3 regions of the Acetobacterium sp. KB-1 genome follow, and region 2 is predicted to be linked to each of the others. Evidence: riboswitches for the same ligand, from Rfam matches in the RefSeq annotation. Region 2 holds a riboswitch; each other region holds the start of a gene.

Region 1 (7,421 bases), 1.8 Mb from region 2:
CACCAAGGATGCCAAGAAAACCAGTAGCACCGTCATTGTTGCCGGACATAATGAAATTGATGTTCATTTTGCTAAATGCTGTAATCCGGTGCCCGGCGATAAAATAGTTGGGTACATTACTAAAGGGCGGGGTATTTCTGTTCATCGAGCGGATTGTTCTAATGTTTTAAACCTTACCGATCCCAATCGGATTGTGGAAGTGGAATGGAATAAATACAGTACGGGTTCTTTTACAGCAGAAATTCACATCAAAGCTAAGGAATCCCCTGGAACGATCATCCAGATTTCAAAGACTTTTCTCGATATGGGCATACCCGTGACCGCGCTCAATGCCAAAAATGAAAAAAATGAATACGACTTTTTTTCAGCCACCCTTGAAGTTAAAAGCCGTCGGGAACTAAATTTATTAATTAAAAATTTAAACAAAATAAAAGAAATTATCCAGATTTACCGAGTATAAGGAGACGTTATGCGGGCAGTCATACAGCGGGTATCCGCTTCAGAAGTACGGATTGGTAATGAGTCGGTGGGAAAAATTGCCGAAGGACTCAATGTACTTCTCGGAATTAAAGAAGACGATACCGAAACCGATATGGACTATATTATTAATAAACTGGTCAACCTGAGAATATTTGAAGATGCTGATGGAAAAATGAATCGGTCCATTCTTGATGTGGATGGGGAACTTTTGCTGGTTTCTCAGTTCACCCTTTATGGTGACTGTCGAAAAGGGCGGCGCCCAGGCTTTACCCGAAGTGGCCCAGTGGACCAGGCCGAGAAAAAATATGCTATTTTTGTTGATAAATTGAAAGATCAGCCAATAAAGAAAATTGAAACCGGTGTTTTTCAGGCCGAAATGGAAGTCTTAATCGTCAATGACGGGCCGGTAACTTTGTTACTTGACAGTGAAAAGAAATTTTAGATAAATTAGGGAGAAACAGATGAAAGTAATAAAAAAATCCCTGGGACAGATGGGAACGAACTGCTATGTGGTCTGGGATGAAAAAACGTTGGAAGCAGCAGTCATTGATCCCGGGTTTGAGGATCAGCGGATATCTGATATCATTAATGAAAACAAACTGAAGGTGAATTATATTTTGCTGACTCACGGTCATTTTGACCATCTTGGTGGTGTCAATCAGATTAAAAAGTTAACCGGTGCCAAGGTTCTCATTCATGAAAATGATGCTGATTGTCTTATTGATCCGCGACGTAACCTTTCGGTTCTGGCAGGCATGTCGATGATATTGGAACCGGCTGATGGTTTTTTAAATGAAAATGAGACCATTACCTTAGGTAATATTGCTTTCCGGGTGATTCATACACCAGGCCACTCAAAGGGCGGTATCTGTCTTCTGGCAGAGGATCAGCTTTTTGCCGGAGATACCCTTTTTAATACCTCCATTGGTCGGACTGACTTTGCCGATGGTGATTTGAATGAATTGCTAAATGGAATTAAATCAAAATTGTTTGTTCTGGACGATGCAACCACTGTATTGCCGGGACATGGCGAGAATACGACCATTGGGTACGAAAAAACGAACAATCCTTTTTTAAAGGGGCGTTTTTAGAGAGCCGATGAGAGTACTTCGCTTTGATTTAGAACGACCGGAATTGGAGTATTATTTCCACGAATTATATCAGGCCTTTGACCCAGGCGTAAAAAACGTCGTATCGGGAGCTGCTGATGGTGTATTATCTCAAAGAAAGCGGGGGAATCAAGTCATTCTGACCCTGACATGGGACGATGGAAAAACATTAACTCGGGCCTTTCAAGTTAATAACAGTGATGATCCTCTTGAAAATAGTATTTACAAGGGGTTTCTTTATGATTTTTTATCTGAGTATTTTGACAGGCAGCTGCAGTGGGGAACATTAACAGGAATCAAACCCGTTAAAATGGTGCAAAAGTATGTAAAACAAGGGTGGAGTCCAACAGAAATCAACAATCGATTCAGAAAATACTATCGGGTCAGTCGTGACCGCACGGACTTATTGATGCGGATTGCAAAAAAACAAGCTGATTTTATTCCCGCTGTACAAGCGTGTGCAAATTCTCACCTGATTAGTCTATATGTGGGGATTCCGCTTTGTCCGTCCAAATGCGATTATTGCTCCTTTGTATCCACGATCGTCGACAAAAAGGGTGAAAATCTTGAACAGTACTTTGATCATTTGCTTGTTGAAATAAAAAAAACTGGCGAAATACTAAGCGCTTCAGATTTACGGATTGATACTTTATATATTGGTGGTGGAACGCCGACGGTGTTAAGCGCCATTCAGTTGGATGCGCTGATGTCATCGTTGGAAGAATCCCTTGATTTATCCCATCTCAGAGAATATACCTTAGAAGCAGGGCGACCAGAAACCATTAACCGAGATAAGCTAAAGGTTGCAAAAGATCATGGCGTGGAGCGGCTTTGTCTCAATCCCCAATCGATGAATCCGCAAACGTTGCAAAGTGTGGGAAGACCATGGGAAGCCGGACTGATCGAGAAACAGGTAGCACTCGTCAAATCCTTCGGCTTTAAAACCTTGAACATGGATCTGATTGTGGGATTGGGAAATGAAACACCGGATGATTTTTTACGATCACTGGACGCTGTTATTGCACTTGCACCAGAAAATATAACGATCCATAATCTATCGATTAAAAAGGGCTCCAGAATCAAAGATCAAAACGGGATTGTCGTTAAAGAGGGCTATGGTGAAGGCTTTTATCAGGCGGTGAAGAGCCGTTTAAGTGGTGAAGGTTTTGAACCCTATTATCTGTATCGTTTAAAATACACCAGAGATAACAGTGAGAATACGGGGTATGCAAAGCCGGGACATGAAGGGATTTATAATATTCTGATGATGGCTGAATGCCAGTCTACTATCGGTATCGGAGCCGGAGCAACGGGAAACCTCTATGATCCAGTTACCGATAATATCAGAAAGGTCTTTACGGTTAAGGACGTGAGGACTTATAATGAACGGTTTGAGGAGATTGTGGAGAAGAAGTGTGAAGCTTATAAACAAACACTTTAAACGGGTTTGACAAATTAAGATGTTTACTAACGGTTAAAGAATAATAGGCTGTAATTTCCTAAATAGTAACGGAAAAAGATATTTTGTAATGTAGTTGTAATATTATTCAAAATTATATTGACAATTTGTAAATGCTCATGCTATTATTAATTGCTCCAAGAATTGCATAGTGTGATATTAAGTAAAGGCAAACTTAACGAAAGTTGAAGACGCAAAGCATAGAGTCTAAAGTCGCATGTAATTGTGCGACTATGATAGTCTAGCTACCATAATTATGGTAGCTTTTTTTTTGTTCGCAATTGTTATTTGCAGCAGTTTAAGTCTATTACAAATATATGAAAGAGGTATTTATGGGCATATTTGAGGAAATTTGTCAAAAGAAGGAGAAAATTCTTGTTGTTGGCCTTGGTTACGTAGGAATCCCCTTGGCGATTGGATTTTCGGAGAAGGTTGATGTTATCGGCTTTGATATTGATAAAACTAAAATTGACAAGTATAAAAACGGAATTGACCCGACAAATGAAGTCGGAAATGAGCGAATAAAAAAGACAGCATTAGATTTTACATGTGACGAAAAATGTATTGCAAATGCTAAATTCATTATTATTACAGTTCCAACACCAATTTTTCAAGATAAAAGGCCAGATCTAAATCCGGTGATTGAGGCAAGTAAAATGGTTGGTAGATATATGAAGAAAGATACCATAATTGTCTTTGAGTCTACAGTTTATCCGGGAGTTACCGAAGATATCTGTATACCAATATTACAACAGGAATCAGGCTTGATTCCGGGAATTGACTTTTCAGTCGGTTATTCGCCTGAACGAATCAACCCGGGAGATAAGCAACATCGACTAAAAAACATACCCAAAATTGTTGCTGGATTAGATATTGAAACGCGCCAAATAATTGCTAATGTATATCGATTGGTAGTGGAAGCAGATATTTTTGAGGCTGAATCTATCAAGGTAGCAGAAGCGGCTAAAATTGCTGAAAATGCACAAAGAGATATAAATATTGCATTTATGAATGAATTAGCAATGATCTTTGATCATATGAATATAAATACTGAGGACGTCATCAAAGCAATGAACACAAAATGGAATGCACTGAATTTTTACCCTGGCCTAGTTGGGGGGCATTGTATTGGCATAGATCCATATTATTTTATATATGAAGCAGAAAAACTTGGCTATAATTCACAAATTATATCTGCTGGAAGAAGAATCAATGATGATATGAGCAAGTTTGTTGTTGAAGCAGTATTTAGACAATTAATTAAAGCGGATATTAGTATCAAAGAGACAAATATCTATGTTTTAGGTATTACGTTTAAAGAGAATTGCAAAGATTTAAGAAACTCAAAAGTATGGGATATTATTGAATTATTAAAAGGGTATTATTTAAATCCAATGATATGCGATCCAACTGCAGATAAGGAAGAAGTATATAAAGAGTATCAATGTTGTTTGGTTGATGTTGATCAGATAAGTGATGCTGATTGTATTGTTTTCGCAGTTGCACATGATGATTTTAAGTGTCTTTCCCTGAATGAAGTTAAAAAGATGTATCGCAAAATTGAAACTGCTGGTAAAGTATTGATTGATATAAAAAGTATATTCAATAAAAAAGAGGCTGAAAACTTTGGCTTTCAGTATTGGAATCTGTAGATAAAGGGGATTGAGTTTGAAAAGCTTTCGAAATGTTGGAAATGGGATTAAAATCATAAGTGTAGCAGTTTTCCTGATCTTATTACTTACCTTAGTATTTTACTTTCTTTTTAAAGATTCAAGTACTCTGATAAGTGAAATGATCGTAAATAAAATTCAGTATGATGCTTCAAAAGAGATTGATGACGCTTTAACCAGATTAAGCAATGATCGTCAGAAAGCCGACATTATAGTAGGTACAGAAACAAATAATGGTGTCATAGCACTAACCTTTGACGGTCTTTCAGACCGGGAAACAATGGATAAAATTATTGTTTTACTGAATGAAAATAAAATGAATGGAACATTTTTTGTTTCGGGAATAGAAGCTGCAGAAGATGGTGAAGCTGTGAAGAATATTGTTACAAATAATCAAATGGTTGGTAACTACACACTTTCCGGATCAAAAGACATTATGAATCTTTCACAGCAGGAACAGATTGAAGATTTATGCAGGGCTAACCTAGTCTTGAAGAGCATATTGGGAATTACTCCAACTTTACTGAAATGCAATACAACACATTATGGTGATTCAATCCTTGAATCAGCATATGCAAGTAATTTGAATAAGGTTGTTTTATCGAATCAGTACCTTAGCTATCAAAGTTTTTCATCATACGAGATGACGACAAACTATATAAGAAATATTAAAACTGGAACCATTGTTTCAATAAAACTGGATGATGTACTAGATGAATCCGAATATAGGAAGTCAAATCAACCTATTCAGCCCGCTATTGATAAGAAAACACTTGATAAAAAAAGTACAGAAGAGAGTGTCACTGAGGAAGAGCAGCTGATTCAAATGATTACATGGTTGTTGAAAGCTCTCAAAGAAAATGGTGTAAGAACTGTATTTGTTGATGATGACGCTTTAACAACAGCAGCGATAATAACTTCTCAAGAAAGTAAGGGTTCATCACAAGGAAGTCAAACTGCAGCCTTTTTAGGATTACCGATAGTATCGAGTTCACAAACAAAGCTGCCAGAAAAAAACAATGATTCCAAAACAGATCAAATTGACTACCCTGATTTTAAACCCATGATTGAAAAAAACGAACAAAAGAAAGCACCAGTCGTCAGTCATTTATACACCTCGGAAAAAGGAGTCGTTTTCACATTTAGAGGCATCAGTAATGAAGTAGTTCTTGATAATGTTTTAGGGGAATTGGAGGATATGGGAAATGCCAAAGCAACATTTTTTGTCACCGCTGAAGAAATTGAAGCGTATCCGAGTCGAATCGCTAGAATAATCGAAAAAGGTCATGAATTAGGAAATGGCGGGGTTACTCAGGATTCACATCTGCAAAATCTCAGTGTAGAAGAAGTCTGCAAAGAAATCTACAGATGCGATTTACTGCTGACAAGCATAGGGGTTAATTCGAACAATTATATGCCTGGCTATGGATATACAGAAGGAAATATCAGAGAGGCCGTTTCGGTTATCAGTAATGGTGAAAAAGAATACAATTTAATAACTTATACTGTCTCGATGGTTAGAAACTCCTTTTCCACGATGCCTGCTGACGAAATCATAGAAACATGTTTGCCTGTCTATGTTTATAAATCGCTTAAGCGTGGTGATATCGCGTATTTCCGCATGGATTCGACTGTATTTAATGACAACGCGGAAATGGTAGGAGAACTCGTCAGTCTGGTTGCTGAGAATTATGTTTTCAACGGCTATGTATCAGTTTGTGTGGATAGTACGGAAGAAGATTCGAAATTTGAAACAAGACAAATTCCTATTAATTTTGAAATTCTACCTTTATCTCACATGATCAATACCTATGAAAATTTTGAAACTGGTACAAGAGGGTTGTACTCAATTCAGTCACCAAGCGAAGCGGTTGAGATTGATAAGATTGATTCAGAAACTGCGGATCAAATGATTTACTCAAACTATATTGGTAATCCAAGCGTATCAGGTTCGCAACTGAAAGGTTTTATCGATACAACCGGTATTGACACAACTGGTAAAATTGATGAAAATAGCGAAAACGTCATTTATTTAACGTTTGATGATTGGGGTGGTGATCCAGTAATTATGTCAATTCTCGATGTTTTAGAAAAACATCAAGTTGAGGCGTCATTTTTCGTTATCGCCAAGAATATTGATATCGATCAGGAAGATTTGCCAAAAGAAGAGCAAGTCAGTCCGAATCCTAATCTGCTGCGAGAAATGGCACTGAAAGGTCATGATATTTGCAGTCATAACTATTTTCATATGCTAATTGATATTGATGATGACCTTAAACAAAAAGAAACCCTTCAACATGAACTTGTCAGAAGTTATAAAACACTTTCAATGATAGTTGGTGATATTGCTGAACCGAAACTCTTTTTTAGACCACCAACACTTGCTGTATCGCAAACAGGCTTACAAACTGTTTTTGAAAGTGGCTATAAAAAAAGCATCAGTGGAGATTTTTCCGTACATGATTATGACTGTACAAGTGCTGAGGAGGTTTTTAATACATTAGAATATGGAAATGGAACCTATGAGATTGGTGCGGGAAGCATCGTAATCCTACATATGAATGATCAAAGCGGATTTACAGCGGAAGGGCTGGATATTTTTCTCACGGAAAATGCGAATAAACCAGAAGAAGAACGGTACGAGTTCGCAAAATTGAGCGATTATCTGAATGAAGAGTGATGATTACTTAACAAAAGAAGCGG
Region 2 (7,421 bases):
CTACCAGCCACTGAAAGGATAGACCATAAACTGCAAAAATCAGGATTGCCATCAGCCCGGTAAAGAGTTCAACTAACGGATAGCGAACGGCGATGGGCTCACCGCAATCGACGCATTTCCCCCGTAGCCAGAAATAGCTAAACAGCGGAATATTGTGATAGCCCTTGATCTGAGCATTGCAACGGGGGCAGAACGAGCGTCCCTTGGCAAAGGATAGCGCCTTGGGTACCCGGTAGATAACCACGTTAAGAAAGCTACCGATAACAATTCCGATAACAAAGATATATAAATAGAGGATACTGTTAATCAGCACAAGCATATGCGTCTAAGTCCTTTCCTGAAAAGCGATCACTTAAGATAGCGTTTGTCTTTATTCTACTACTGATGGTTTCACCTGGCGAATACCGGGTTTCCCAACCATCACGGCTATAGACAATATAATCAATGGTAGCATCCCGATTATCATCAACCACCCGGATTTCGGCCTCACGATTGATCTCCTGACCAATCAGATCAACGAGATCCGTTTGAACCGGTACGTGGTAATCACCCAAAGCCTTAAATTCAATGGCTTTGGCCCGGGCTGCCAGATAGACCAGTTTGGCATTGGCGGCGTTGGTGGTATGACGTAAGGCTGTGACCAGACCTGAAATTATCAGTATGACCACGACGAGAATTAACACCACCGTCAGAACAAAACCTCGGCTAAACCCAATCGGTTCGTTATTTGAGGAAGCTAATTCATAGTCTTTGATTGGATGCAAGGGTTACCTCCCAAAATGATTTCTATTCTAAGAATGACAAGCGAAATTATTCTACCATAAACTTTACAGGATTGACTTAAATTGTTGGGGTTTAATTGTTAAATTCTTCTTTACTTATCGAAAAAACAGTGGCTTCAGCACTACAATTTCTACAGTGCAATAATGTATAACCGCCTGAACACGATCTCGGTAATGCTAAACTTGGTTTAAATAAAAAACTCCCGATCCCCGGGCAAACCCAATGACGGGTTTGCGCCTTGGATAGGGAGAGAGTACCCTATGGCGCATAGGGCTACAAATGTTTTAATTTATAAAATGTTAGTTTTTAACCACTGTGGCACTGTCATCTGAGATTGTAATGGTATAACCATCTTTTGTGAATTCAACTTCTGTAACCTGTGCTGTTTCTGTCGTTGCTGCACTACCAGCACCTACATCCACCGTCCAAGTAGCCAGACCTGCTGTAGTTCCTATCGAAATATCCGTACCAATATACTTAGCCATCTGTGCACTTGCCTTATTAGCTGCTGTTGTTCCTGGCGTAGCCAGTGCTTTTTCTGTTGCTACAGCCGCTGAACTTAATGCTGTTGAAAGTGCTCCATCAGTAAGACTTGTCGTGGCACCAAACTCAGTCGCTGTCGATTGTGCGGCGACATAGACCGTTCTTGCCTCTGCTATCATCGCTTTTCCCCGTGCATCATTCACAAATCCCAACATCGTCGGAATCGTAAACGCCGCCAAGATCGCCAGGATCACCAATACTACAATAATTTCGACCAGGGTAAATCCTTTTCTGTTTTTTTTAATTCTGTTAATTAATTCCATTTTGCGTCACTCCTTATTTTTTTATTTTATTACTTTCTTTGCTCTATATGATCATCTGCGCCTAGAGATGATTTATAAACTGGATTTATTGCTAAAACAGACCCACTTTCTCATGGTGTCCATTATTTTGTCTTAATCATTACGATTAGCTTTTTTGTCAAAAAAAGCCACACTTTCGTCGTGTGGCAACTGGCTGTCGTATCAAATTGGATTTTCAATACTTATTCCAATTGACTTAGACCCTTTAGCTTTGCGTCTCAGATTTTCATCTGTTTTGCCTTTATTTTATGCTGTCTACACTTAAATCTTATGTTAACACCTATTAAAAGTCAAGTTAAAACTTTACAAGTTTGTGACAACTTTCCGCTATTTAATCCGTTCAAGATTTATCCACAAAAATTCTATACCGTCACATCTTTTTTAAAACCCAAACACCTGCCACAGATACTCAGTTAATTTTTTATTACTTAGCCAACTTAAGCTTATTTATTCATTATTTATTCCAAGGTACCGCCGGTCGGGAAGCCGAAGCTTCCAGCTTTTTCACCGTCACATTTTCCTCATTAAACCAAACAACATATCCATTCTTGGCATAATAGACCTCTTTTACCTTACCTGGATTCCCCACCGCATAATCCATAATCACATACCAATAGGAATCGTCCTGTGCATAATTGCCACGATAATCCAAATTAGTAATTTTCAAATCATTACCAAGGTATTTTTTCATTTGCATGCTGGCCGCATTATGATAACTTTTTGAACCCGTCGTCTCACATCGCGATACCCAATATGAATTTAGATCATCATACGGATTATTACCACTGTTAGTTTTATCCAACCCTACACCGGTCCCAACGATTTCCGTCGCCGTTGTCTGTGCTGCCACATACACTTCCCTGGCTTCAGCGATATAGGCTTTCCCCTTGGCATCCGCGACAAACCCCAGCATTGTTGGAATGGTAAAGGCTGCTAAGATAGCCAGTACCACCAGTACCACAATAATTTCGACCAGGGTAAATCCTTTTTTTAGTTTTATGCTCTTTTTACCATTTTTCATTACTCTCCTCAACGCTTTCAAGCAAACACCACGGAATGTAAAGCGATGCACCAATTCATGATCACCATTTTGCAACGCTTGTATTATTATTTTCAATGGTTACCCGATAGCCATTTTTTAGGTATACCACTTTATTTACTTTTCCGGTTTTTCCATCTGCCGGGTCAACACCAACCGTTACTGTCCAAGCTGCCTCCTGATTCTCCGGTGTGGCTTGAGGCTTAGTCATCAAATCAAGATCTGAAATTTCAAGATCAGATCTAAGGTAACTAAACATTTTCAAACTCGCCTGAACTCTGGGAGAGTCATAGTCAAAATGATCCGGTTTATATTTACTCCGATACGATATCTTTGTCGAACCTAAACAATTTGATAATCCAAACCATTGATTACTTTCCGAATCCGTCAAATCAGTGATTCCACTAAATTCGGTTGCTACCGCTTGTGCCGCGACATAAACCTCCCGGGCTTCAGCAATATAGGCTTTTCCTCTGGCATCTGCGACAAATCCCAGCATCGTCGGTATGGTAAAGGCGGCCAGTATCGCCAGAACCACTAAGACGACAATAATTTCGACCAGGGTAAACCCTTTTTTTTGATCACGCTGTTTTTTAATCCACTCCATAAATCCCTCTTATCCCTCTTAAGTAATAATAATTCTCATAACCCGGTAAGATGACGGTGAAACGTTTTTTTATACAAAAAAAGCCGCATTAAATGCAGCAACTGGCTGTCGTATCATGTCGAATTTTTATCAATCCACTGATTTAGACCCTATAGCTTTGCGTCCCAGAGTTTCCTCTGATTTGCCCTTATTATTCACAGTTCTTTTTAATCATAGGTGAGCATCTCAAAAAAGTCAAGTTAAGAATTTACAAATATTGATATTTTCCCTTGGCTAATTTCGAGCTTTGTAACATCAATATCGTCCGCAAAGCAATTTTCTTTAACCTTTTTTTCACAAGTAGCATCTAAACGCTGCCGATACCAACCTTGGATTTATGATAAAACGATCGACAGCATTCGGGCGGTTGATAACCGCCCCTACAAATTCTATTTGACGTTATTGTTTTAGCCAACTACCGCCCAAAATACTGATTAAACTCCTGCTTGTCACTGGCCCATTCCAGACCGACTTCGTAGGTGATTTTCTGGTCTCTCACCAGCATCGCCAAATCGGCATTCAGGGTTTTCATACCGTCACGGCCGCCAGTTTGCATCACCGAAGCCAGCTGATGGGTTTTATTTTCGCGGATCAGATTAAGCACCGCATCGGTGCCAATTAGCACCTCCAGGGCGGCCATCCGACCTTCCCCAGTGGCCAGGGGCACCAGTTGCTGGGTAACGACCCCTTTTAAAATGCTGGACAGCTGGGTTCTAATCTGCTGTTGACTGTGGGGAGGAAAGACATCAATGATTCGATCAATGGTATTGGCCGCCCCAATGGTGTGGAGTGTCGACAAGACCAGGTGCCCCGTTTCGGCGGCGGTAACGGCAGCAGAAACGGTTTCGTAGTCGCGCATTTCACCCACCAAAATCACATCCGGGTCCTCCCGCAACGAAGACCGCAGGGCTTGTGCAAAAGAGTTGGCATCGACCCCAATTTCGCGTTGATGAACGATACTATGCTTATGCTCATGTTTGTATTCCACCGGATCTTCAATGGTTAAAATATGCACTGCCCGATTCATGTTGATGTAATCAATCATTGAAGCCAGCGTGGTTGACTTTCCGCTACCGGTGGGACCGGTGATTAAAATCAGTCCGCGTGGCTCACTGGCTAACTTCCGAATAATCGGCGGCAGTTTCAAGTCTTCAAAACTGGGAATGGTATCGTTAAGCAAACGGATGGCAGCAGCATAACTGCCCTGCTGTTTATAGATATTGACCCGCTGCCTTAGCCCTTCTGGGGTGACATGGCAAAAATCCAGATCGGTACCGGACTCCAGACTCTCCCGTTCAATCGGAGTCAACAAGCTAAAAATCAGGTTTTCAATCATTTGCGGATTATGTTCAAAGTCGCTTTGATAAAGCTTACCATTTTTTCTGAAAACCGGTGGCAGCTCCCGGGATAGATGAATATCCGAACAATCATTGCGGCGGCCATAATTAACCAGCTCTAAGAAATTTGTCATCTTGCTTCTCCCTATTCCACGTAATATGATAATTTAAGAAATTCTTCCATCGAGGTAATCCCCTGGATTGTCAGAATAGAGACACTTTTTCGCAAGGGGATCAGCCGCTCGGTTTCTTCCACATAGCTGTAAATATCCTCAATCGGTTCCCTTCGGGAAATTAAAGTCCGAATGGTTTTATCGATGGCCAGAATTTCATGGATAGCCGTTCGGCCTTTGTAACCGGTATTGTTGCACATGTGGCAACCGCGGCCCCGATACAAGGTGGTCAGCCGGGGTTCCCCCAGCAGGTCTTTCTCAATCTCGGTCGCCGCATAGGCTTCCCGGCAATTGGGACAGATTTTTTTGACCAGTCGCTGGGCTACTACCCCGGTTAATGAGTTGGCCACCATATAAGGCTCAACGCCCATATCCTGGAGTCGCACCACGGCCGATACCGCGTCATTGGTATGGAGGGTAGACAACACCAGATGACCGGTAATGGCGGAACGCACAGCAATGGAAGCCGTCTCGGAGTCCCGGGTTTCACCAACCATGATGATATCCGGATCCTGACGCAAAATCGAACGCAGACCCACGTCAAAGGTCAGCCCCGCCAGAATATTCACCTGAGTTTGATTGATCTTGGGCAGATTCCGCTCCACCGGATCTTCGATGGTAGCGATATTAACATTCCGCTGACTGAGCATTTCTAAAATCATGTACAGGGTGGTGGTTTTGCCGCTACCGGTCGGACCCGTGATATAAACCACCCCATGGGGGCTTTGGAGCATTTGAAGGATTTTCTGATAATCCCCATCATTCATTCCAAATTGACCGGCATGATCGAGTGGTACATTCATGCTTAAAAAACGCATCACCATTTTTTCGCCGTAAACGGTAGGGATACTGGAACTCCTGACATTCATTTCAACACCATCGATACGAATCCGGAAATGGCCATCCTGGGGGACCCGGCGTTCGGCGATATCCAGATTTGACAGGATCTTAATACGGGCAATCAGGGACTGATGGAGATTATTAGCCAGAGTCAGGTAATCAACAATCAGACCGTCAATTCGTAGCCGAATAATGGTTTCTTTTTCAAAGGGTTCAATGTGAATATCACTGGCCCCGGCATTATGTCCTTTTAACAAAACCGAATTGACCAAATTGACAATCGGGGCGTCTCCCTCATTGGTAAGAATGTCCTCCACAAAAGACAGGCTGCTGCCTTCAACCGTCTTATTGGCGGCTTTGGCGGCTTTTTTTGCTTCAATTTCGGTATAAGTTTTTCGGATTGTCTCAAGAATCACTTCGCGGGTGGCCAGAACAACATCAATGTTCATATTGGTAATCAGCCGTAGATCTTCAATGGCATAAAAATCCAAAGGATCATTCATCGCCACCACCAGGTGATTGTTCTCTTCGGCAATCGGGATCAGCGTATACTTAAAGGCAATATTCTGAGGGATTTTTCCCGCCGCATCCAAATCGATAACGGTATCCTTTAAATCCAACACCAGTACATTCAGGCGCTTAGACAAGGCCTCCAACAACTGAGACTCGGTAACGTAACCATAATCAACCAGAATCGCCCCCAGCCGTTTACTTTTATCCACCTTCTGATAAGCCAGGGCTTCTTGAAGCTGTTCTTCCTTAATAAATCCGGCGTTTATTAAAATATCACCAATTCGAATATTTTTAGTTTCCATTCTTTCCTTCTTCCCCAAAAATCACTTGCTTTAAAAAAATTTGCTTTTCAAATTCATGTACGGACATCGGTTTCCCAAAAAAGTAGCCCTGGATAATATCGCAGCCGAGTTTTCTTAACATTTCTACCTCTTCTTTTGTTTCAATCCCTTCGGCAACCACCGTCATCCCCAGTTTTTTAATCATATCAATAGTGGATTCCACCACGATATGGTTTTGCTCGCGATTGATGCGACTGTTGAAAAAGCCCTGATCCATCTTAATCACGTCCAAAGGTAAATTTCCCAACAGGTTGATCGAAGAATAACCGGATCCAAAATCGTCCATGGACATTTTAAAGCCATAGTTCCGAAAGGCTTGCCCAATCTCAATCATCCGATCGACATCTTCAAAAATACTGGATTCGGTGAGCTCAATTTCAAGCTGCCCCCGATGAATTCGGTACTGGTTGGTAATGCTTAGAACCCGTTCAATAAAATCAATCTGATTGAGATTTTTTCGAGAAATATTGACTGAGATCGATATGTCTGGATGTTTTTTGGCTTCCCAGCTTTTTAAGACTTTACACACCTCTTCTAACATAAACATATCCAATTTTCTAATAAACCCGGTTTGTTCAAAAATAGGAATAAATTCCCCCGGAGAGATCAGCCCTTTTTGAGGATGCCGCCACCGCACCAATGCTTCACCCCCGCAATAGCTATTGGTATGGAGATTATACTTGGGTTGGAGATACATTTCAAACTGATTGTTTTCCAGTGCATCTTCCATCTGATCGATAATTTCTTTTTCATCCCCAATTTTTTTACGGAAGGCATCTGAATAGAAAAACCAATGATGATTATCAGCGGTTTTAGCCGCAATCCGCGCCATGTTGGCCTTTTCTCTGATTTTTTCGAGGTTGCCCTTTTTATCTTCAATAATATAGATGCCAAAATGACAGGA
Region 3 (7,421 bases), 980 kb from region 2:
TTAGATGATAACGAATTCATCGCTTCGATTATTTGATATAATAATAACGAAATAAATCTATTTTCGGAGGTAGAAAATGCAAAAGATTATTATGTCTCCCAGCCGTTATGTTCAAGGTGCCGGAGAAGTTGGAAAATTGCCGGAACATGTGGGAAAATTTGGAACATCAGCCCTTGTCTTAATGAGTGGAACCATGATGCGAACTAAAGCGGAGGAATTGAAAGCGAGTTTTGAAGCTGCTGGAATTAAATTTACACCCGAAAAATTTAACGGAGAATGCTCCAAGGTCGAAATCGCCCGGCTACAAAAAATCGTAAAAGCAGAAGGCTGTGATGTGGTTGTTGGTGTCGGTGGGGGAAAAACCTTAGATACGGCTAAAGCAACGGCCCATTACGAAAAACTGCCCGTTGTTATTGCTCCTTCGATTGCTTCCACCGATGCACCTTGCTCGGCTTTATCCGTTCTTTATACCGAAGAAGGCGTTTTTGATGAGTATCTCGTCCTTCCTAAAAACCCTGAAATTGTTGTGATGGATACCGATATCATTAAAGCTGCTCCGGCTCGACTTTTTGTTGCCGGAATGGGGGATGCATTGGCGACTTATTTTGAAGCCAAGGCGACATTAGATTCGAATGGTACCACCATGTCAGGTGCTCACCCAACTCGATCGGCTTTAGCACTGGCAGAACTGTGTTATGATATTTTAATTGAAGATGGCTTAAAAGCTAAGTTGGCCGTAGAGGCCGCAACCTGTACCCCGGCGGTGGAAAATGTTATTGAAGCGAATACCTATCTCAGTGGTGTTGGTTTTGAAAGTGGTGGTCTGGCGGCCTGCCATGCCGTCCATAACGGTTTAACGGTCCTTTCTGAATGTCACCACATGTATCACGGGGAAAAAGTAGCCTTTGGAACCCTGGTTCAGCTTGTAATGGAAAACAGATCGCTTGAAGATATTGAAGAAGTCATTGATTTCTGTTTATCTGTCGGTTTGCCAATTACATTAGGAGAACTGGGTTGTACCGAACCAACCCCGGAAAAAATTATGGCTGTGGCTGTGGCTGCGGCTGATCCTGGCGAAACCATTCATAATATGCCTTTTGATGTCGATGCCGACACTGTTTATGCAGCGATTATGGCAGCAGACGCACTGGGGCGGATGTATTTGTGCGATTAAGAATGTGATTAAGTAGTAGAATAAATTAAAAACGGAATAAAAACAGAATAAATTAAGATCTGATTAAAGGCCAAAACCCCATTTTTGTTTGGGATTTTGGCCTTCTTTTTTTGTAGAGGTTGACGGACCTGCATTTAGTAAGCGTTATTTTAGTAAGTTTTATTATAATAGATGAACATCTTTTAAAAGGCAAATGATAACATCATCTAAACCAGCGGGTCAAACAGTTCTCTGGTTTTTGTCAGCATTTCCCGGATTGGGAGATTGTAGGGACAGCGGGGCTCGCATTCGCCGCAGGAAACGCAATCCGAGGCATTAGCTGCAAAGCTGCGGTAGCGGTCGAGAGCCCATTCTTCCAGATCATAACGGCGGTAATAGCCCTCTACAATAAACTGCATCGGAATATCGATACCTTGGGGACAGGGGGCGCAATAACCGCAGCGGCGGCAAAAGGTTTTGCCCAGGGCTTTAGCGTCGGCTTCAAGGGTTTGACGTTCGGTCTCAGACAAAGGAACAAAATCATTGCCAATTTTGGCGTTGTCCAAAACCTGTTTGACCGAATCCATACCGGGGATCAAAACCGAAATATTAGGATTCTCAGCCACCCATCGGAGGGCATAATCGGCATTCATAAAGGCGCCGCCAGCGAGCGGTTTCATAATGATGACCCCCACATTGCTAAGCTTTGCTTTTTCAAAAAGAGGGGCGCCACGGTTTTCAACGATATTATAGGGAAACTGAATGGTTTCAAAACGATCATCTTCCAGTGCCCGTTCTAACACCTCATAACTGTGAGAGGTGATCCCGATATGTTTAATCAATCCCTGTTTTTTACAGTCGGCCAATGCGTCATAACCGCCCCCCGGCCCCATGATGGTTTCATAGGCGGCCATGGTTTTGGCATTATGAAACTGGTAGAGATCGATGGAATCGGTTTGGAGATCGCAAAGACTGGCTTTTACATCGGCGATGACATCATCGTAGCGAAGCTGCGGCGTTTTGGTGGCCAGAAAAAAATGTTCCCGACCCCATTGTTTAAGGGCTTCCCCAATCATTTTTTCACTATTTGTGTAAGCTCTGGCTGTGTCAATGAAATTGACGCCTTCTTCAATCAGGTTTTCAATGATCTCATCGACTTCCCATTGGTTACAGCGTTGAATTGGAATACCACCAAACCCAATAAGGGACACTTCTAATCCGGTTCTTCCCAATAGTCGCGTTTCCATTTTACACCTCTTCTTTTCTTGATTTTGCTTATTTTAACATATCAAATAAAAAAAGTCACCTCTTATGAAGGTGATGACAGAAGATTCGCCAAATTTCAACATTCTTTCAGAATGACGGAGAGACATCATTTGACACGCTATTCCGTAATGTAGTAAAATGAAAATACATCTCAATCGTATTAGAAAGAAGGTAAAGAAATGAGTATTCAGTTCGATTTCTCTTATGCAAATATAGACGCCAGTGAATTTGAAAGTCGGTTTGACCAGTTAACGACGGTCAATGATCAATTAATGAATAAAACCGGGGTCGGTAATGAATTCCTTGGTTGGGTTGACTATCCGGTAAAATATGATCATGACGAATTTGCCCGCATCAAAGCGGCGGCAAAAAAAATTAAGGAGCGCTGTGATGCCTTGGTTGTTATTGGTATCGGGGGATCTTACCTGGGTTCCAAGGCAGTGATATCGGCATTGACCAGTCCTTTTTATAATGAAGAACCACGAGGCATGCGAAAGGCACCTAAAATTTATTTTGCCGGACAGAATATCAGCGGAAAATATTTAGAAAATCTGTTGGCGTTACTAAAGGATCAGGAAGTCTGTGTCAATGTGATTTCAAAATCCGGTACAACCACGGAACCCGCGATGGCGTTCCGCTTTTTTAAGAAATTTCTGGAAGAAAAATATGGCAAAGATGAAGCGAAGGAACGCATTTTTGTCACAACGGATCAGGCTAAAGGGGCACTAAAGTTTATGGCCGACGAAGAAGGCTATGAGACCTTTGTAATTCCCGATGATGTGGGCGGGCGTTACTCGGTTTATACCGCGGTCGGTTTGCTTCCCATCGCTGCGGCTGGAATTGATATTGATGCGTTGATGGAGGGGGGAAGATCCGGTTATGAGGATTATAATAAACCAGAGTTTGAAAAAAACCCCTGTTTTCAATATGCGTTGTATCGGAATGTTCTTTATAATCGGGGTAAAAATATTGAAATTTTAGTCGATTACGATCCCTCGCTGGAGTATCTGGCTGAGTGGTGGAAACAATTATTTGGTGAAAGTGACGGAAAAGATGGCAAGGGTCTCTTCCCGGCCTCGGTTCATTTTTCCACAGACCTTCACTCGCTGGGCCAAATGATCCAGGATGGCCCGAAGAATCATTTTGAGACGGTGATTGTCATTGACGATGATCAATCGGATATCAAAGTTTTTAACGATGAAAAAAACCTCGAAGGACTCAATTACCTGACCGGTTGGGAAATCGATGCGGTGAATGAAAAAGCCTTTATGGGGACATTATTGGCACATGTAGATGGCGGCGTCCCGAATGGGGTTATTCATCTAAAAAAACTGGATGCTTTTCACATTGGCAAGCTGATTTACTTTTTCAAGAAGGCCTGTGGTTTAAACGGCTATCTGTTAGGGGTAAATCCCTTTGATCAACCAGGGGTAGAAGCGTATAAGAAAAATATGTTTGCGCTACTCCATAAACCGGGATATGAAGAGTTGACAAAAGAACTGGAAAAACGTTTTTAAGGCGGTCAAGTTATTTTGTTTAAATGCGGCAGAGTGAAAATAAAGTAAAAAAAGTTTAACAAGGAACGCAAGACATAATGTTACAATTATGATACAATATCGAAAAATCTAATACAAAATATCTATAACCTCTGCAGATTAAGAAGCATAATTTATGAAATTTGCAGTTGGAATAGAAAAAATACGGAATTAAAGGGCAAAACTGTTGTGAAATAGTGACGCAAAGCTAAAGGGACTTTTATAAGTTAGCCAGTTACTCAATTAGATTTGACAATTTAGGAGGTAGCGGTGAAGACTTATAACGAAAAAAAGTTATTAATCCTCAGCTTTGCGTTGTTTTTTTTGGTCATGATGGTTTTTATAGTTCACTCAGTTTCTTTTTTTCAGCTTTCTGATCAGGCGATTTTTGGTATTCTGTTTTATAGTTTTTCGTTTATAGGCATTTTTTTTATCAGCCTGACCAGCAATTATTTTGTTTTCAAGCTTAAGAAAGAAATCTTAAAATTAAAGCGGATGCAGGATGTTGACTTTTTGACGGGCTGTCCCAATTGGATCAAGTTTAAACGCGACGTCGAAACGCTCGTTAAAAAAGACCAGACCCAACCCTATGCCATGATCATTTTTGATGTCGATAAGTTCAAGGCGATCAATGATTTATACGGCGATCAGACAGGTAATGAGGTTCTGACGGCAATTGCCCGGATTTTAGAAGAACACCTTGAAACAAATGAGTTGTTTTCGAGAATCGCAACCGACAATTTTAGTGTTTTAATGAAATATAAAGGTTACGGGCAGTTTTCTCAGCGGGTCGAAAAACTGATTCACGAGATTAGTGGCTATTCTCCCAAGTTTATCATTGGTATTTCGATGGGCATTTATCTCATTGAGGAAGACAGGGATATCCATACCCTTAGCGATCGGGCCAATATGGCCAAACGTTCGATAAAGGATAACTCCCAGGTGAGTTACGCCTTTTATGATGACGGGATGCGTCACAGCATGATGATTGAGAACGCGATTGAAAATAGAATGGAAATGGCCTTGCGTAATCGTGAGTTTGAAGTATATCTTCAGCCTAAGTATTTGTTTTCAGATGAGCACATAATCGGCGCAGAGGCGTTGGTGCGGTGGAATGATCCTAAACGGGGCATCTTGCCGCCCAATGATTTTATTCCCCTGTTCGAGAAAAATGGGTTTGTGAAAAAAATCGATACCTATATGTTTGAAGAAGTGTGTAAACTGCTGCAAAAATGGAAAAAGGAAATGGATCAACTGACAAATATGATTATTTCGGTTAATTTTTCCCGGCTCCACCTGGAAAATACGTTATTGCCGGAGGAATTGCTGGCCATTGCCAATCGCTATCACATCGATCCGAAGATGATTGAAATTGAATTAACGGAAGGAACTGTTTTTGACAATGAAAATCAGATGGTTGCGATTATGAACCATTTAAAGGCTTCCGGGTTTCATATTTCGATTGATGACTTTGGACGAGCCTATTCATCGCTCAATACCCTTAAAAATCTGCCGGCAGATATTTTAAAGCTCGATAAAGCTTTTTTTACCGAAGATAATGCGCGGGGAAAAAAGATTATTACCAGTATGTTGAATATGGCTAAGGATTTAGATCTGATCACGGTTGCCGAAGGGGTTGAGACTCAGGAACAGGTCGATTTCTTAAAAGAAAAAGGTTGCGATATTGCTCAGGGTTTCTTTTATGCCAAACCCATGAATGTCATTGAATTTGAAGATTTTGTCAATAAAAAACTGAAATCGGCTTAGGCTGATTTCAGTTTTTTGAGGTGTTGGCGTTTTATTGATGTTAAGAAAGTGTTTTACAAAAAAATGTTCTTACTCGGATGCATTTTCGAAATTAAGACCACCACAGGTGATATCGGCAAAAACGGAAAGAGCTACCGAATGATCGGGGTCCACACAAACCGTATTGTCGGCAATGCCGCCAAATTTACAGGTATCAACAATTTTTAATTTAAAATTATCGGGAACGATGATGTTCAGACCGCCGCTGATGATACTGATATCCATGCGATAATGGTCTTTTTTAGTAACGACATCTGAAAAGTCAAGCTGCATGCCGCCAAAGAAAGCTCCGATTTTTGTATCCTGCATGGTCTGATCCCGATAATCTTTCATTTTTCCGCCGTACAGAACGGTTTCATCCAAGGAGTCAGCACTGTTGTCAAGGCTCGCTTCAAATTCCTTGCCTTTTTTGATCACGCAAGCATGATAAAGGGCGATCCCAGTTGCAAAAACAACACCTGTTCCGATGAGTAGCTTTTTAATTTTCATGGTCTTTCCTTCCTGTTCTTTTTTATTTAGTTTATCATGATTTCAATAATAACCGTACCTTTTTTTGTTTTTTTTAAGAACTTCACCGATAATTTTAACTTAAAATAAAGATACTATGCTATAATATTTAAAGCTTCTATTCAGTTTTTCTGAATAAATAACAGTAAAAGAAAGGTCTCAATGGAAACAAAAAAGTATTATGATGAGTTTGAAACCATTGTTGGCGATATATTAACACACAGTGAATTCCAAAAATTAAGGGAAATTGATCATCATGGCAATGGTTTATATGAACACGCTGTTGCAGTGGGGTATTATTCCTATCGCGTAGCCAGATTTTTAAGGATGGATTACGCATCCGTTGCGAGAGGGGCAACACTCCATGATTTTTTTCTGGAAGCATGGCAGGGTAAGGTTAAAACAGGCAAAGGGCTCAGTCGGATTAAGGAAATGCATGGCTTCTCCCATCCTAAAGTAGCACTTGAAAATGCCGAAAAATATTTTGATATCGATCAGCGCCAGGCAGATATGATCGTGAAACATATGTTTCCCCTGACACTTATTCCCCCGACAAACCTGGGCAGCTGGGTTGTTACCGCGGTGGATAAATTTGTGGCCACCAATGAACTGGTTTTTAAAAATACCCAGCCCATCAAACGGCTTAAAAGTATGATGTCCAGAGCTTAATCGGCAGCTTGCCTTAAGCATTTCTATGACACAAATCAATAAATTTGACGGAGGAACTATGATCGAAGAACAGATTGAACGAGCAAAGGCCCATTTTGGAGAGGTGATCAAAGAACAATTGACACGGATTGAAAAAATGAAGATTCAAAAGGATTTTACCGATTTCACAGCAAAAGATAGAATTATTATTGGTATTGTTGGTGGCGATGGGATTGGTCCATTTATCACATCAGAAGCCCAACGGGTTTTAGAATTTCTACTGGCGGATGATGTTAAAACCGGAAGAATTGTCTTTAAAACCATCGACGGCTTAACCATTGAAAATCGCGCGGCTTGTGGAAAAGCGATTCCGGATGAGGTTTTAGCAGAACTTAAAACCTGCGATGTCATCTTAAAAGGACCCACAACGACACCGCGAGAAGGAGATCCCTGGCCAAATATCGAAAGTGCCAATGTGGCCATGCGCCGCGAGTTGGACTTATTTG

The links. Region 2 has a riboswitch for cyclic di-GMP ahead of DOZ58_RS11260 (prepilin-type N-terminal cleavage/methylation domain-containing protein). Riboswitches for the same ligand answer to the same signal wherever they lie in the genome.
Region 1: it holds a riboswitch for cyclic di-GMP, as region 2 does, so the genes downstream of both, DOZ58_RS01070 (nucleotide sugar dehydrogenase) here and DOZ58_RS11260 (prepilin-type N-terminal cleavage/methylation domain-containing protein) in region 2, are expected to answer to the same signal.
Region 3: it holds a riboswitch for cyclic di-GMP, as region 2 does, so the genes downstream of both, DOZ58_RS06625 (bifunctional diguanylate cyclase/phosphodiesterase) here and DOZ58_RS11260 (prepilin-type N-terminal cleavage/methylation domain-containing protein) in region 2, are expected to answer to the same signal.

What each region holds. Positions count from the first base shown of each region.
Region 1 is NZ_CP030040.1:221,862-229,282, forward strand. It holds gene DOZ58_RS01050 (bifunctional (p)ppGpp synthetase/guanosine-3',5'-bis(diphosphate) 3'-pyrophosphohydrolase) at 1-460, shown strand, start outside; gene dtd (D-aminoacyl-tRNA deacylase) at 470-922, shown strand; gene DOZ58_RS01060 (MBL fold metallo-hydrolase) at 942-1,571, shown strand; gene hemZ (coproporphyrinogen dehydrogenase HemZ) at 1,579-3,030, shown strand; cyclic di-GMP riboswitch class I at 3,207-3,301, shown strand; gene DOZ58_RS01070 (nucleotide sugar dehydrogenase) at 3,381-4,700, shown strand; gene DOZ58_RS01075 (polysaccharide deacetylase family protein) at 4,717-7,398, shown strand.
Region 2 is NZ_CP030040.1:2,420,768-2,428,188, forward strand. It holds gene DOZ58_RS11240 (A24 family peptidase) at 1-313, opposite strand, end outside; gene DOZ58_RS11245 (hypothetical protein) at 303-764, opposite strand; gene DOZ58_RS11250 (type II secretion system protein) at 1,083-1,589, opposite strand; cyclic di-GMP riboswitch class I at 1,771-1,878, opposite strand; gene DOZ58_RS11255 (prepilin-type N-terminal cleavage/methylation domain-containing protein) at 2,083-2,649, opposite strand; gene DOZ58_RS11260 (prepilin-type N-terminal cleavage/methylation domain-containing protein) at 2,711-3,274, opposite strand; cyclic di-GMP riboswitch class I at 3,368-3,470, opposite strand; gene DOZ58_RS11265 (type IV pilus twitching motility protein PilT) at 3,729-4,784, opposite strand; gene DOZ58_RS11270 (GspE/PulE family protein) at 4,796-6,478, opposite strand; gene DOZ58_RS11275 (EAL domain-containing protein) at 6,468-7,421, opposite strand, start outside.
Region 3 is NZ_CP030040.1:1,436,941-1,444,361, reverse strand. It holds gene DOZ58_RS06640 (glycerol dehydrogenase) at 77-1,174, shown strand; gene DOZ58_RS06635 (aldo/keto reductase) at 1,381-2,400, opposite strand; gene DOZ58_RS06630 (glucose-6-phosphate isomerase) at 2,599-3,936, shown strand; cyclic di-GMP riboswitch class I at 4,122-4,197, shown strand; gene DOZ58_RS06625 (bifunctional diguanylate cyclase/phosphodiesterase) at 4,225-5,721, shown strand; gene DOZ58_RS06620 (LiaF domain-containing protein) at 5,791-6,249, opposite strand; gene DOZ58_RS06615 (phosphohydrolase) at 6,430-6,936, shown strand; gene DOZ58_RS06610 (isocitrate/isopropylmalate family dehydrogenase) at 6,995-7,421, shown strand, end outside.